2 regions of the Micromonospora echinaurantiaca genome follow, and region 1 is predicted to be linked to the other one. Evidence: predicted binding sites of a transcription regulator. Region 1 holds the regulator's gene; the other holds the start of a gene.
The links. Region 1 encodes HrcA, which represses chaperone genes, less so after heat shock. Its sites were predicted from a motif close to GGTTNGCACNCTCNNNNNGAGNGTGCNAACC; they were not measured.
Positions count from the first base shown of each region.

Region 2: the regulator HrcA is predicted to act here: its motif matches at 4,923-4,953, upstream of groES (co-chaperone GroES).

Region 1 covers NZ_LT607750.1:699,510-707,332, forward strand. The annotation lists gene hemW (radical SAM family heme chaperone HemW) at 1-710, shown strand, start outside; gene GA0070609_RS34770 (DUF4870 domain-containing protein) at 753-1,412, opposite strand; gene hrcA (heat-inducible transcriptional repressor HrcA) at 1,629-2,651, shown strand; gene dnaJ (molecular chaperone DnaJ) at 2,725-3,867, shown strand; gene GA0070609_RS03275 (16S rRNA (uracil(1498)-N(3))-methyltransferase) at 4,029-4,763, shown strand; gene GA0070609_RS03280 (SDR family NAD(P)-dependent oxidoreductase) at 4,863-5,624, opposite strand; gene GA0070609_RS03285 (histidine triad nucleotide-binding protein) at 5,693-6,043, shown strand; gene GA0070609_RS03290 (serine hydrolase domain-containing protein) at 6,089-7,465, shown strand; gene GA0070609_RS03295 (PhoH family protein) at 7,598-7,823, shown strand, end outside.
Region 2 covers NZ_LT607750.1:93,611-101,433, forward strand. The annotation lists gene GA0070609_RS00450 (ATP-binding cassette domain-containing protein) at 1-307, opposite strand, end outside; gene GA0070609_RS00455 (sugar ABC transporter substrate-binding protein) at 424-1,521, opposite strand; gene ybaK (Cys-tRNA(Pro) deacylase) at 1,781-2,263, opposite strand; gene GA0070609_RS00465 (THUMP-like domain-containing protein) at 2,355-3,545, opposite strand; gene GA0070609_RS00470 (DUF397 domain-containing protein) at 3,748-3,939, opposite strand; gene GA0070609_RS00475 (helix-turn-helix domain-containing protein) at 3,930-4,730, opposite strand; gene groES (co-chaperone GroES) at 5,087-5,401, shown strand; gene groL (chaperonin GroEL) at 5,472-7,121, shown strand; gene GA0070609_RS00490 (molybdopterin-dependent oxidoreductase) at 7,407-7,823, shown strand, end outside.

The DNA.
Region 1 (7,823 bases):
GCCGGGCCACCGCCGCCGCGGCCGAGGCGCGCGACGCCGGGTTCGACCACGTCAACCTGGACCTCATCTACGGCACGCCGGGGGAGAGCGCGGAGGACTTTGCCGCCTCGCTGGCGCAGGTGGTGGCGGCCGGGGTCGACCACGTCAGCGCGTACGCCCTGATCGTGGAGGACGGCACCCGGCTGGCCGCCCGGATGCGCCGAGGCGAGCTGCCGTACCCCAGCGACGACGTCGCAGCGGACCGCTACCTGGCTGCGGAGGCCGCGCTCTCCGCCGCCGGCTTCGCCTGGTACGAGGTCTCCAACTGGGCCCGCACGCCGGCCGGCCGGTGCCGGCACAACCTGCTCTACTGGACCGGCGCGGACTGGTGGGGCCTCGGCCCGGGGGCGCACAGCCACGTCGGCGGGGTGCGCTGGTGGAACGTCAAGCACCCCACGGCGTACGCCCAGCGGCTCGCCGCCGGGCGGTCGCCCGGCCTGGCCCGGGAGGTGCTCACCCCCGACGAGGCGCACACCGAGGACGTCATGCTCCGGCTGCGGCTCGCCGACGGGCTGCCGCTGGCCAGCCTGGACGCGGCCGGCCGGGCCGGCGCCGAGCGGGCGCTGGCCGACGGGCTGCTCGCCGCGCCCGAGTACGCGGCCGGCCGGGCCGTGCTCACCCTGCGCGGGCGGCTGCTCGCCGACGCCGTGGTGCGCGACCTGCTGCCCTGACCGGGGCTGCCCGGAGCCGGCCGGGGGAGCGGCCGGCCCGGGTCACCTGGTGAAGCTGTAGGTCATCGGGTAGCGGTAGAGCACGCCCTCGTTGGCCTTGAACCCGCCGATGATCCCGAAGATCAGCGGCACCAGCCAGACGAGCATCGGGACGAAGAACAGGATCCCGCAGGTGACCAGCGTGACCACCCAGCTCAGCACGCTGACGATCGTCCAGGTGAGCTGGAAGTTCAGGGCCGCGACGGCGTGCGCCCGGACGGTCGGCGACTGCTGCCCGCGCACCATCATCGCGATGAGCGGCGCCAGCCAGCCGAGCAGGCCACCGCCAATGATCACGCCCGCCGCGCCGCCGAAGTGGGCGATCAGGGCCCAGGTCTTGTCCTCGTTGTTGGCGTAGCCGGCGGGTGGGCCGTAGCCGCCACCGGCCGGGTAGCCGGGCCCCGGGGGGTAGCCACCGGGCGGCGGGTAGCCACCGGACGGGGGAGCGCCGGCTGGCGGAGGGTAGCCACCCGACGGCGGTTGGTCACCGGTGGGCGGCGGATAGCCACCGGGCGGGGGATAGCCGCCCGGGGCCGACGCCCCGGACAGTGGTGCGGTGGGTTCGTCACCGGCCGGCGGGCCGGGAACGGCCGACGGAGCGGTCGGGTCCGGCGGCGGTGCGCCGGGGCCGTCGGCTCCCGGGGGGCGAGGCGGTTCAGTCATGCACGTCACGGTAGGGGCAGCCGGCAAGGACGCACCAGAGCGACATCGACCGGCTTGTCCGGATGATCGGCCGGCGCGGGCGCACCGGTGGTCCGTCTTGATCATCGCGTCGGCGGGCCCGCCGACGTAGACTGGCACTCGCTACAGTCGAGTGCCAGGACGCGCCGCGCGGCCGGCAGTGCGCCGCCGGCCGACGTTGCGACAGGAGGTGGGGAGATGGGTCTCGACGACCGCAAGCTCGCGGTGCTGCGCGCGATCGTCGAGGACTACGTCGCCACGCAGGAGCCGGTCGGCAGCAAGGCGCTGGTCGAGCGGCACCAGCTCGGGGTCTCCCCGGCCACGGTGCGCAACGACATGGCCGTGCTGGAGGAGGAGGGCTACATCCGGCAGCCGCACACCAGTGCCGGCCGGGTGCCTACCGACCGCGGCTACCGGCTCTTCGTGGACCGGCTGTCCCGGGTCAAGCCGCTCAGCCCGGCCGAGCGCCGGGCGATCGAGCGGTTCCTGGTCGGCGCGGTCGACCTCGACGACGTGGTGCACCGCACGGTGCGGCTGCTGGCGCAGCTGACCCGGCAGGTCGCCGTCGTGCAGTACCCGAGCCTGGCCCGCTCCTCGGTGCGCCACCTGGAGCTGGTGCCGATCTCCACCACCCGGCTGATGCTCGTGATGATCGCCGACACCGGCCGGGTCGAGCAGCGGCTGGTCGAGATGCCCGGCCCGATTCCGGCCGACGACGTCCTCGACCTGCGCCGGCTGGTCAACGAGAAGCTGGTCGGCACCCGGCTGTCGGAGACCCCGCCGCTGGTGCAGGCGCTGGTCGACGAGGCCACGCCCGACCTGCGGCCGGCGATGGCCACCCTCTCCACCGTGCTGCTGGAGACGCTGGTCGAGCGGCACGAGGAGCGGATCGCGCTGGCCGGCACGGCCAACCTGACCCGCGGCGGACTGCTCGACTTCCAGGGCTCGCTGCGGCCCATCCTCGAGGCGCTCGAGGAGGAGGTCGTGCTGCTCAAGCTGATCGGCGAGGTCGAGCCGAGCACGCTGCGGGTCCGGATCGGCGACGAGAACGAGATCGACAACCTGCGCGCCGCCTCGGTGGTCAGCACCGGCTACGGCCCCGGTTCGACCATCGTCGGTGGTCTCGGCGTGCTGGGGCCGACCCGGATGGACTACCCCGGCACCATCGCCACGGTGAGGGCCGTGGCACGCTACGTGGGCGACCTGCTGGCCCAGAACTGACCAGGCAGTACCGACGGCCGGTTCCGGCCGGCGACCGGCGCAACGCGAGACGAACATGAGGACACGGAACGCAGTGGCCAGGGACTACTACGGCATTCTCGGCGTGAGCCGGGACGCCTCCGACGACGAGATCAAGCGCGCCTACCGCAAGCTGGCGCGGCAGTACCACCCGGATGTCAATCCGGATCCGGAGGCCCAGGAGAAGTTCAAGGACATCAACGCCGCGTACGAGGTCCTCTCGGACGACCGGAAACGGCAGATCGTCGACCTGGGCGGCGACCCGCTCGCCCCGGGTGGCGGGGGCGCGGGCGGCCCCGGGGGGCCCGGCGGCGCCGGCCCGTTCGTCGGCTTTCAGGACATCATGGACGCCTTCTTCGGCGGCGCGGGTGGCTCCCGCGGGCCGCGGCCGCGTACCCGGCCGGGCGCGGACGCGATCCTGCGGCTGGAGCTGGACCTGCACGAGACGGCGTTCGGCGTGGAGGCCCCGATCACCGTCGACACCGCCGTGCTCTGCACCACCTGCTCCGGCGCCGGCACGGCCGCCGGCACCCACCTGGCCACCTGCGAGGCGTGCGGCGGCCGGGGCGAGGTGCAGTCGGTGCAGCGCACCTTCCTCGGCCAGGTGGTCTCGGCCCGCCCGTGCACGGTCTGCCAGGGCTACGGCACCACCATCCCGCACCCCTGCCCGACCTGCGCCGGTGACGGCCGGGTCCGCACCCGGCGGTCGCTGACCGTGAAGATCCCGGCCGGCGTCGAGGACGGCATGCGGATCCGGCTGGCCCAGCAGGGCGAGGTCGGCCCCGGCGGCGGCACCGCCGGCGACCTCTACGTGGAGATCCACGAGCGGCCGCACGACGTCTACTCCCGCAAGGGCGACGACCTGCACTGCCGGGTCACCGTGCCGATGACCGCCGCCGCGCTCGGCACCCGGCTGACCATCAAGACGCTGGACAGCGAGGAGACCGTCGACGTCAAGCCGGGCACCCAGCCGGGCAGCACGCTGCGGCTGCGCGCCCGGGGCGTGCCGCACCTGCGCGGTACCGGCCGCGGCGACCTCTACGTCCACCTCGACGTGCGCACCCCCACCAAGCTCGACGCCGAGCAGGAGCGGATGCTGCGCGAGTTCGCCAAGACCCGGGGCGAGGAGGTCGCCGAGCTGACCAAGCAGGGCGGCTTCTTCTCCCGGATGCGCGACGCCTTCAACGGCCACGCCTGATCCGCCCGGCACGCCGCGCCGCGCCCCGGGCTCGGCGCGGCCGCGGCCGCGCCCCGGGTAGGGGCGGCCGCGGCCGTCAGCGGGCGGCGGGCGCGGCGCGGGTGACCGGCCGTCGCCCGCCTCACCGCCCCGGCCATCGGCGCGGCCGATAGCCTGAGCCGGTGTCCGCGCCGCTGTTCCTGGTCGAATCGTTGCCGACCGCCGACTCGCTGACCCTCGACGGCCCGGAGGGCCACCACGCCGCCACGGTGCAGCGCCTGCGGGTCGGCGAGGAACTGCTGCTCGCCGACGGGCACGGTGGCACGGCCACCGCCGTGGTCACCGCCGTCGGCCGGGGCAGCCTGGAACTGGACATCCGCTCCCGGGGGTACGTCGACGCGTCCGTGCCGCGGCTGGTGGTGGTGCAGGGCATCGCCAAGGGCGACCGGGGCGAGCTGGCCGTGCAGGCGATGACCGAGGTCGGGGTGGACGAGATCGTGCCGTGGGCGGCGGCCCGCTCGGTCACCCAGTGGCGCGGCGACCGGGGCGTACGGGCCCGGGAGAAGTGGGCGGCGACCGCCCGGGAGGCCGCCAAGCAGGCCCGCCGCGCCTGGCTGCCGGTGGTCGCCGGGGCACCGGACGAGTCCACCGGCACGGTGGCCCGCCGGATCGCCGGCGCGGCCGCCGCGTTCGTGCTGCACGAGGAGGCCGCCGACCGGCTGACCACCGCCGAGCTGCCCGATGCCGGCGAGATCGTGCTGGTGGTCGGCCCGGAGGGCGGCATCGCCCCGGCCGAGCTGGACGCGTTCACCGCGGCCGGCGCCCGCCCGGTGCGCCTCGGCTCCGCCGTGCTGCGCACCTCGACGGCGGGAGTGGCCGCGCTCGCCGTGCTGTCGGCCCGCCTGCACCGCTGGTAGCCGTTCCGCCCGCAGCACCCCCGACCGCACCGAGCAGTTGATCAGCCCTGGGCAGCGGCCATGGCGGCGTCCCGGAGCCGCGCGGCGGGTCGGGCCCGGTCAGCTGCGCAGGTAGGAGGCGCCGTTGAGGTCGACGATGGTGCCGGAGGCCCACTCGGCCTCGGGGGAGGCGAGCCAGTGCACAGCGGCGGCGATCTCCTCCGGGCGGGCGACCCGGTCGAACGGGCTCTGCGCCCGGACCGCCGCGCCGCGCTCGGCCTTCAGGTGCTCGTTGGTCATGTCGGTAGCCACGAAACCGGGCGCGACCGTGGCCACCGCGATCCCGTACGGGGCCAGCGCCACCGCGAGCGACTGGCCCATCGCGTTCAACCCCGCCTTGCTCGCCCCGTACGCCGGGTTGCCCGGCTCGCCGCGGAAGGCGCCGCGCGAGGAGACGTTGACGATCCGCCCGCCGCGCCCGCGCATGTGCTGGGCGGCGCACCAGGTGGCGTTGGCCGCGCCGAACAGGTTGGTGTCCAGGACCTCGCGCCAGCGCTGCCGCCACTGCTCGTAGCTGCTCTCGAAGACCGGGTGCGGCGGGTCGGCGGGCCCGAACACGCCCGCGTTGTTCACCAGCACGTCCAGCCCGCCGAGCCGTTCGGCGGCCTGGTCCACCATCGCCCGGACCGCGTCCGGGTCGGCGAGGTCGGCGCGGACCACGACGTGCCCGTCGCCGGGCAGTTGCGCGCGCAACTCCTCGGCCAGCTCCGCCGACTCCCGATGGTGGATCGCCACCCGGTCGCCGCCGGCCGCGAAGGCCCTGACCACCGCCCGCCCGATGCCGCGCGAGCCCCCCGTCACCAGTACCGCCCGTGAAGTCACGCCGGCCATCATGCCGGAGCGGTCCGGCCCTGCTCACCGGCCCCCGGCGCAGCGCATAACATGCCCGAATGGGAGCCGACTGCCTGTTCTGCCGCATCGTCGCCGGGGAGATCCCGGCCACCATCGTCCGGGAAACGGACACCACCCTCGCCTTCCGCGACATCGACCCGAAGGCGCCGGTGCACGTGCTGGTGATCCCCAAGGAGCACTACGCCGACGTGGCCACCCTCGGCCAGGGCGACCCCGCGCTGGCCGGTGCGGTGCTCGCCACGGCCGCCGCGGTGGCCGAGGACGAGGGGCTGCTCGGCGACGGGTTCCGGCTGATGTTCAACACCGGCACGTACGGCGGCCAGGAGGTCTTCCACGCGCACGCGCACCTGCTCGGCGGCGCGCCGCTCGGCCCGATGCTCTGCCGCTGACCCGTCGCCGCCCGCCGGCCCGCCGCTCCTCCTTACACTGCCCGGGTGACGGATGTGGGGGACCGCCTCGGGCGGATGGTGCGGTGGGTGCAGGCGCAGGCGCGGGTGCCGGCGGTGTCGGCGGCGCTGCACCGGTCCGACCGGCCGCTGTGGCAGTGCACGGTCGGCTGGACCGGCAACGACACCGCGCTCGACCCGGAGACCCGGTTCCGGATCGGCTCGGTCACCAAGACCTTCACCGCCGTGCTGACCCTGCAGTGCCGCGACGACGGCCTGCTCGACCTCGACGACCCGATCGGCCGACACCTCGACCTGCCGGCGCACGGCGAGCTGACCGTCCGCCGGCTGCTGTCGCACACCGCCGGCCTGCAACGGGAGCCGTACGGCGACGTCTGGGACACCCTGCGCGCCCCGGACGCCGACGCGCTCCTCGCCGACCTGGCCCGCGCCGAGCGGGTGCTGCCGCCGGGCCGCCGCTACCACTACTCCAACCTCGGCATGGCGCTGCTCGGCCGGATGGTCGGCGAGCTGCGCGGCGCCACCTGGGCCGAGGTGCTGACCGAGCGGGTGCTGACCCCGCTGGGGCTGACCCACACCACGGTGGCGCCCGGTCGGCGGGCCGCGACGGGCTTCCTGGTCGACACGTACTCCGACGAGGCGCACCCGGAGCCGCCGACCGACTTCGGCGCGGTCGGTCCGGCCGCCCAGCTCTGGAGCACCGCCGGCGACATGGCGCGCTGGGCCGCCTTCCTGGCCGACCCCGCGGCGCTCGACGCCGCCGGCCGGGTGCTCGCCCCGGCGACCCTGGACGAGATGCGCTGGCCGGTGACGATGACCGACGAGACGCTCTGGTCCGGCGGCTTCGGGCTCGGGCTGATCCTGGTCCCGCAGGGCCGGCGGATCATGCACGTCGGGCATGACGGCGCGATGCCCGGCTTCCTGGCCGCCGTTTACGGCCGGCGGGGCGGCGAGGGCACCGCCGGCGCGATGGGCGCGGCGGTGCTCGGCTCCTCCGGCACCGCGGCGGAGCTGTTCGAGCTGACCCACCGGCTGCTCAACGCGGCGGTGGAGCACGACCCCGCCGAGATCGAGCCGTGGCGGCCGGGCCCGCCCGCCCCCGAGGGGGTACGCGGGCTGCTCGGCCGCTGGTGGGGCGAGGGCTTCGAGTACGTCTTCTCCTGGCACGACGGGGCGCTGCGGGCGCGGGGCGCCGACGACCCGGCGGGGAAGCCGCCGGCGGTCTTCGCGCCGCTGCCGGACCAGCCGGACGTCTACCGCACGGTGTCCGGCCGGGAGGTCGGTGAGCTGCTCCGGCTGACCCGGGACGAGCGCGGCACGGTGGTCCGGATGCACTGGGCGACGTACCGGTTCACCCGCACCCAGGAGACCTTCGAGCGGTACGACTTCCGCGCCGGAAGCTGACCCGGGGGCGGCGGAAATGGGCGAGGTGCCACCCGTGTTGAACCGATACGATGGGTGTAACGTCCGCACGCCGCGCCAGCAGGGCCGGCGCTGATTCGAGAGCAGGTGGCGCAGGGCCCCTCGGCCCGACCTATGACCGGCACCCCACCTCCCGGCCCGCCTCGGGTGCAGACCAGGATCACGGTCCCCGATTCCAAGATCATGGTCAACCTGCTCGGCGCGGGTGACGAGATCCTGCGACTGGTCGAGCGCTCGGTGAACAGCGACGTGCACGTCCGAGGTAACGAGATCACGATCAGCGGCGCCCCGGCGGACAATGCCCTCGCCGAGCGGCTCTTCAGCGAGCTGCTCGAACTCA
Region 2 (7,823 bases), 610 kb from region 1:
ACATGTTCTGCACGATGTCGAGGTTGTCGCAGAGCGCGAGGTCCTGGTAGACGACCTCGATACCGAGCGCGGCGGCGTCCCGGGGACTGTTGATGGTCACCGGCCGGCCGTCGAAGAGGAACTCGCCGGCGTCGGTCTGGTAGATGCCGCTGATGCACTTGACCAGGGTCGACTTGCCGGCGCCGTTGTCGCCGACCAGCGCGGTCACCTCGCCGGGATGGGCGGCGAAGGCGACGTCACGCAGGACCTGGACGGGACCGAAGCTCTTGTCGATCCCGCGTAGCTCCAGCAGTGGTGTTGCGGACACGGGGTGTCTCCTTCGGATGGAGGGGAGATCTCGGAGCCCGTCCGGCGAGTGCCGCCCGGCACGGGGGAGTCCCGTGCCGGGCGGCTCGCCTCGGCGGGTACGACGTGGAGCGTCGGTCAGCTGATGCCGGCGTCGGCGCAGAGCTTGGCGTAGTCGGCCGTGCAGACCTCGTCCTTGGTGACGAAGCCGTCGGCGATCACGTCCTTGACGTTCTCCTTGTAGATCAGCTTCGGGGTGAGCAGCACGGACGCGACGTCACGGCCGCCCTCCGGGTCCTTGACGGTCTGCCCGGTCTCCTTCTTCTCACCCTTGGCGAGCGCGATGGCCAGGTCGGAGGCGGCCTTCGCCTCCTCCTTGATCGCCTTGTAGACGGTCATGCACTGGTCGCCGGCGAGGATGTTCTGCAGGCCCTGCGGGGTGGCGTCCTGGCCGGTGACCGGGACCTTCCCGTTGAGCTTGTTCTTCTTCAGCACCGAGATGGCCGCGTTGCCCAGCCCGTCGTTGGCGGCGAGCACACCGTCGATCTTGCCGCCGGTCTGGGTCAGCATCTGCTCGAAGATCGTCGCGGCCTGGGCGTTGTCCCAGTCCGGCACGGACTGGTCCGGGCCCTTGGTGTACTCCTTGGAGTCGAACTTCGGCTTGAGGATCGAGTCGTACCCGTTCTTGAACAGGGTGGCGTTGTTGTCGGTCGGCGAGCCGTTGAGGTAGGCCACGACCGGGTTCTTGGCGCCCTTGTCGGTCAGGCACTTGGCCAGACCCTCGCCCTGGAGCTTGCCGACCGCCTCGTTGTCGAAGCTGACGTAGTACTCGGCGGAGCCGCCGAGGGTGAGCCGGTCGTAGTCGATGGTGGCGACGCCCTGCGACTTGGCCTTGTCCAGGACGGCCTTGCCGGTGCCGGAGTCCAGGTTGACGATCATCAGGGCGGTGACGCCGTTGGTGATCATCTGGTCGGCGATGGTCTGGAAGGCGGTCTTGTCGCCCTGGGCGTTCTGGATGTCGTACTGGACGCCGGCGGCCTTGAACGCCTCTTCCAGGAACTTGCGGTCGGCGCCCTCCCAGCGGGCGGAGGACTTGCTGTCCGGGAGGATGACGCCGATCTTCGGGGTCTTGGCGCTGCCGGCCTGGTCACCGCTGCCGGATTCGTCGCCACAGGCGGCCACGCTGCCGACGGTCAGGAGGCCCACGGCGGCGAAGGTGAGGAAGCCCTTGCGCATGTGCAGGGTCCTTTCGAGGTGGGGGTAGGTGTTGTTTTGTTGTGCCCGGCAACGTATTCCGCTCGCCGACCCGACCACAAGGGTGCCGAGGTCATGAGTTTGTTGGCAGCGGTAACAATTCAGCAACGTCCCCGACACCCTCAAGAAAGCGCTCCCACCCCTGCCGCCGTCACACCGACGTGTTGATCAAGGGGTTCGCGTCATACGCTGCGCGATTTCCGCCCCAAACCCCTTGATCAACCCGTCGGGGGGTGCGGGGTCAGGGGCTGGTGGAGAGGGGGGCGAGGTGGGCGGTGGTGAGGGTGATCAGGTCGGCCGGGGCGAGTTGGAGTTGGAGGCCGCGCCGGCCGGCCGAGACGTAGATCGTCGGGAAGTCCAGCGCCGACGAGTCGAGCACGGTGGGCAGCCGCTTGCGCTGGCCCAGCGGGCTGATCCCGCCCCGGACGTAGCCGGTCACCCGCTCGGCCACCGTACGGTCGGCCAGCGCCGCCCGCTTGCCACCGACCGCCGCGGCGAGCGCCTTGAGGTCCAGCTCGCCGGTGACCGGCACGACCGCCACCGTGAGCGCCCCGTCGACCTCGGTGACCAGCGACTTGAACACCCGCTCCGGCGGCACGCCCAGCGCCTCGGCGACCAGCCCGCCGTAGTTCGGCGCGTCCGGGGAGACGTCGTACGGATGGGTGCTGTGCGTGATCTTCCGCTTCGCCAGCAGCGCCGTCGCCGGTGTTCCCTGTCCCGCCATGCCCGACAAGCTAGCGGCGCCCCGCCCGCCAGGCCATCCGATACCCGCGCCCTGGGACGGGCCGACCGCCGGGCGGCGAGCGGCGGGGTGGTCAGGGGGCCGGCACGGGTTGGCAGATCAGCGTGGTGGGGGCACCGGCCACCCGGGTGAGCACCAGGCTGGCGGCGTTGTCCCCGGCCAGCTTCAGGTCGCGGCGCAGCCGCTCCGGCTCCAGCGCCGAGCCGCGCTTGAGGATCTCCACCCGGCCCACCCGCCGCTCCCGGAGCAGGGCCCGCAGCCGCTTGAGCGAGAACGGCAGCACGTCGGTGACCGCCAGGCAGCGGGCGTACGGGGTGGCGGCCGGCGCATCGGCGTAGAGGTAGGCGATGTCGGGGTCGGCGAGCGTGGCGTCGAGGGTGTCGGCCAGCTCGGCGACCAGGTGGGCGCGGACCACCGCCGGGTCCGGGTCGTACAGGTGGCGGCGCACCGGCCCGACCGCCGCCTGCCGGTCGCCGGCGCCGGTCAGCACGTGTGCCGTCGCGCCGCGCAGCACGGTGGCCCGGCGGGGGACCTCGGCCAGCCGGCCGCACCACAGGGTCGCCTCGACCAGGTCACCGTCCACGCTGACCCACTCCGCCTCGGCGCCTGGCGGGATCAGCGCGTGGTCCAGCCCGGGCGCCACCTTCACCACGGTGTACGGCACCCGCTCGGCGAGCCCGAGCACGAAGTCCCACGGCGGCGAGTAGGCGCTCGGGTCGAACACCCGCCGCCCGGTGCCGGCCTTGCGCCGCGCCGGATCGCAGAAGACCGCGTCGACCCGGTCGACGTCGAAGGCGGTGGCGTCACCGCACTCGACGGTGAACAGCTCGGCCACGCCGGCCGCCTCGGCGTTCGCCGCGGCCATCGCGGCGGTCACCGGGTCGGCCTCCACGCCGTACACCCGGATGCCGGCGCGGGCGGCGGCGAGCGCGTCGGCGCCGAGGCCGCAGCCCAGGTCGGCCAGGGTGCGCACCCCGGCGGCGCGCAACCGCTCGGCCCGCCGGTCGGCGACCACCTGGCGGGTGGCCTGCTCCAGCCCCGGGCGGGTGAGGAACATGCCGGCGGCCGCCGGCCCGAACTTGCCGGCCGCCCGGCGGCGCAGCTCGACCTGGGTCAGCGCGGCGGCGGCCAGCCCGGCCGGAACGCCGGCCGAGCGGAGCGCCGACGCCGCGGCCAGCGGGTCGCCGCCGGCCACCTCGGCCGCCGCGGCGAGCGCGGCCGACCCCTCGGCGGTACGCAGGGCGGCGAGCTGGTCCAGATCCACCCGGCCATTGTCCCGGCCCCGTTCCGCCTCCTGCGCACGCCGTCAGGTCGGCGCGGTCACGGGCTCCCGCTGGGTTGATCCACTCCATGTGCGGGACATGGCGGCATCCCGAGCCTACGGACACCGCGATATGCCGGACACGGTGTGGATCACCGGGGCCGCCCTCGGCGTGGGAGGCGCGTTCGCGTCGTCGAGCGGGTGGTCAGTGACGGGTCGGGGTGGCGGTGACGAAGGCCCGCCAGCTCGCCGGGGCGAAGGTGAGCACCGGGCCGGTCGGGTCCTTGCTGTCCCGGACGGCGACCACGCCGGGCAGGTTGTCGGCGACCTCGACGCACGCGCCGCCGTTGTTGGTGCTGCGGGAGGACTTGCGCCAGGCGGCGCGGGTCAGGTCCATGTCTTGGCCACTTCCTCGATCAGCCGGGCGGACTGCCGGCAAGGCAGTGCCTCACCCGTCACAGTCTCCCAGCGTCGTTCGAGGGCGGCAACGTCGTTAGGGCTGTCCACGGTCAGGCCCCGGAGCTGGTTGTCCAGGTGAATCAGCTCGGCGCCGTTGGCGAGCCTGGCCAGGATGAACGAGCCGCCGAGCCCGGTGTGCCAGGGAGAGTCCGCCGGCACGACGCGGATCTGCACGTTCGGTTCAGCGCCAACGGCCAGCAGATGTGCCAACTGATCGCGCATGGTGGCCCGGTCGCCGACCTGCCGGCGCAGCGCCTGCTCGTCCAGCACGGCGACGAACTGCGGCCGTAGGTCGCCGGCCAGCACGGCCTGTCGGGCGAGCCGGGCCACCACCCGCGCCTCGACCTCTTCGGCGATCAGCTCACCACCCACACCGAGCATCGCCCGCGCGTAGCCCTCGGTCTGCAGCAGGCCGGGGACGGCGCTCGCTTCACACCAGCGCAGCGCTATCGCCTCCCGCTCGACCTCCTCCCACGGGCGGAACCAGTCCGGCGCGGCGTGGAGCCGGATCAGCTCCAGCATGGCGACGAAGAGGCCGCCGGTGTCGAGCACCGCGTCGACCCGGGCCAGATAGTCCCGCTGGACCGGCCGCTCGCCGATCTCGACGGCGCTCACCTGTGACGACGAGTAGTTGATCAGCTTGCCCAGCTCCTCCTGGCTGAGCCCGCGCGCCTGGCGGGCCCGGCGAAGCTGATCTCGCAGGAATGTCAGTGTCGGTACCCGGGACATCGGTCGCTACCTCCCCTCGGCATCGTGCCGGCACCGGAGAGTAGGGGGTCGATCACGCTGCGGCGAGGCGTTGCCGGCGTGTCGCGGTATCCCGTGGCGGAACAGTGGCAGAAGGTTGGCGGGACAGTGGCGACACGAGGTCTGGAGCGTTGGCACTCTCCTTGACGGAGTGCTAGCCGAGGAATAACCTGCGATTAGCACTCTCACCCTGAGGGTGCCAGCTTCCGGGCCGCGCGGTCCGGGCGCTGAACGCCAGGCGGACCGGCACCCGCGACGACGGCCCCGCCCGGTGGCATGTGGCAGATTGACGCTGGTCGGCCCGCCGACCGGTAACGAAACCAGTACCCCAGGAGGGTATGCCCGTGACTACCGCGACCAAGGTTGCGATCAAGCCGCTCGAGGACCGGATCGTGGTCCAGGCGAACGAGGCTGAGACCACCACGGCGTCGGGCATCGTGATCCCCGACACCGCCAAGGAGAAGCCGCAGGAGGGCACCGTCCTCGCTGTCGGCCCGGGCCGGATCGACGACAAGGGCAACCGCGTGCCGATCGACGTCAAGGTCGGCGACACCGTCCTCTACTCGAAGTACGGCGGCACCGAGGTCAAGTACGCCGGCGAGGAGTACCTGGTGCTCTCCGCCCGCGACGTCCTCGCGGTCATCGAGAAGTAAGCAACCGATCAGTGTCGTTGCCCCGGTCCGGCTCGCCGGGCCGGGGCAACGTCGCTTCGAAGGGACATCCATGGCGAAGATCCTGAGCTTTTCGGACGACGCCCGGCACCTGCTCGAGCACGGTGTCAACGCCCTCGCGGACGCGGTCAAGGTCACCCTCGGCCCGCGCGGGCGCAACGTCGTCCTGGACAAGAAGTTCGGTGCGCCCACGATCACCAACGATGGTGTGACCATCGCCAAGGAGATCGAGCTCACCAACCCGTACGAGAACCTCGGCGCGCAGCTGGTCAAGGAGGTGGCGACCAAGACCAACGACGTCGCCGGCGACGGGACCACCACCGCGACCGTGCTGGCCCAGGCGATGGTCCGCGAGGGCCTGCGCAACGTCGCGGCCGGCGCCAACCCGACCGGCCTGAAGCGGGGCATCGACGCGGCGGCCAACAAGGTCTCCGAGGCGCTGCTGGCCCGGGCGGTCGAGGTGTCCGACAAGAAGGCGGTCGCGCACGTCGCGACGGTCTCCGCGCAGGACGCCGCCATCGGCGACCTGATCGCCGAGGCGATGGAGAAGGTCGGCCGCGACGGCGTCATCACCGTCGAGGAAGGCTCCACCCTGCACACCGAGCTGGACGTGACCGAGGGTCTCCAGTTCGACAAGGGCTTCATCTCGCCGAACTTCGTCACCGACGTGGAGGCGCAGGAGGCGGTCCTGGAGGACCCGTACATCCTGATCACCACGCAGAAGATCTCGGCGATCGAGGAGCTGCTGCCGCTGCTGGAGAAGGTTCTCCAGAACAGCAAGCCGCTGCTGATCATCGCCGAGGACGTCGAGGGCCAGGCGCTGTCCACCCTGGTGGTCAACGCGATCCGCAAGACCGTCAAGGTCTGCGCGGTCAAGGCTCCCGGCTTCGGCGACCGCCGCAAGGCGATGCTGCAGGACATGGCGATCCTGACCGGCGCCGAGCTGGTCGCCCCGGAGCTGGGCTACAAGCTCGACCAGGTCGGCCTGGAGGTGCTGGGCACCGCCCGCCGCGTGGTGGTGGACAAGGAGAACACCACCATCGTCGACGGCGGCGGCCAGGCCAGCGAGGTTGCCGACCGGGTGGCCCAGATCCGCAAGGAGATCGAGGCCTCGGACTCCGAGTGGGACCGGGAGAAGCTCGCCGAGCGGCTGGCCAAGCTCTCCGGCGGCATCGCCGTCATCAAGGTGGGCGCGGCGACCGAGGTCGAGATGAAGGAGCGCAAGCACCGCATCGAGGACGCCATCGCGGCGACCAAGGCCGCGGTCGAGGAGGGCACCGTCCCCGGCGGTGGCGCCGCGCTGGCGCAGATCCTGCCGGCGCTCGACGACGACCTGGGCTTCACCGGTGACGAGAAGGTCGGTGTCTCGATCGTGCGCAAGGCGCTGGTCGAGCCGCTGCGCTGGATCGCCCAGAACGCCGGCCACGACGGCTACGTCGTGGTGCAGAAGGTGGTCGGCAAGGAGTGGGGCCACGGCCTCGACGCGGCCACCGGCGAGTACGTCGACCTGGCGAAGTCCGGCATCGTCGACCCGGTGAAGGTGACCCGCAACGCGGTCAGCAACGCCGCCTCGATCGCCGGCCTGCTGCTCACCACGGAGAGCCTCGTGGTGGAGAAGCCGGCCGAGCCGGAGCCGGCCGCCGCCGGGCACGGGCACTCGCACGGCCACGGCCACAGCCACCAGCACGGCCCGGGCTTCTGACCCGGTAGCACCACCGGTCCGGGGCACACCGTCACGCCGACGGTGTGCCCCGGCCGGGTTTCCGGCCCCGCGCTCCCGCCTCCGGACCCCGGCGAGCGCCTGGGTCTCCACGTGGGTCTCCGGGCCCCGAGGCCATCGCGCCCCCGGGCCGCGGCGGGGTCGTGTCTCCGGGTCGAGGCAGTGTGGGCGGGCGGTGGCGGTGCGGGCGGGCCGCCGCTCCGAGGCGGGATTACGGAACGCTGACGTGGCTACCGACCGGGCCGGCCGATCGGAAAGACTGGCCCGATGAGCACCACGACACGCCGGTACGCCGCGCTGGCCGGGTTCACCGCCGCCGCGGTGGCGATCGGCTCCGCCGAACTGGTGGCGGTGCTGACCGGCCCCCGCTCGGCCCCGCTGGTCGCCGTCGGCGGACTGGTCGTCGACACCGTTCCGGAGCCGCTCAAGCAGCTCGGCATCGCGCTCTTCGGCACGTACGACAAGGTCGCTCTGCTGATCGGGACGGCGCTGCTGCTCGGCGCGGCGGCCGCGCTGCTCGGGGTGGTGGCCGTCCGCCGGTTGGCCGTCGCCCTGGCCGGCATCGCGGCCTTCGGGGCGCTCGGGGTGACCGCCGCGCTGACCCGGGCCGGCGCGGACCTCGCCGACGCCCTGCCCGCGCTGCTCGGTGCCGGGGCGGGGACGCTGGTGCTCTGGCTCTTCGTG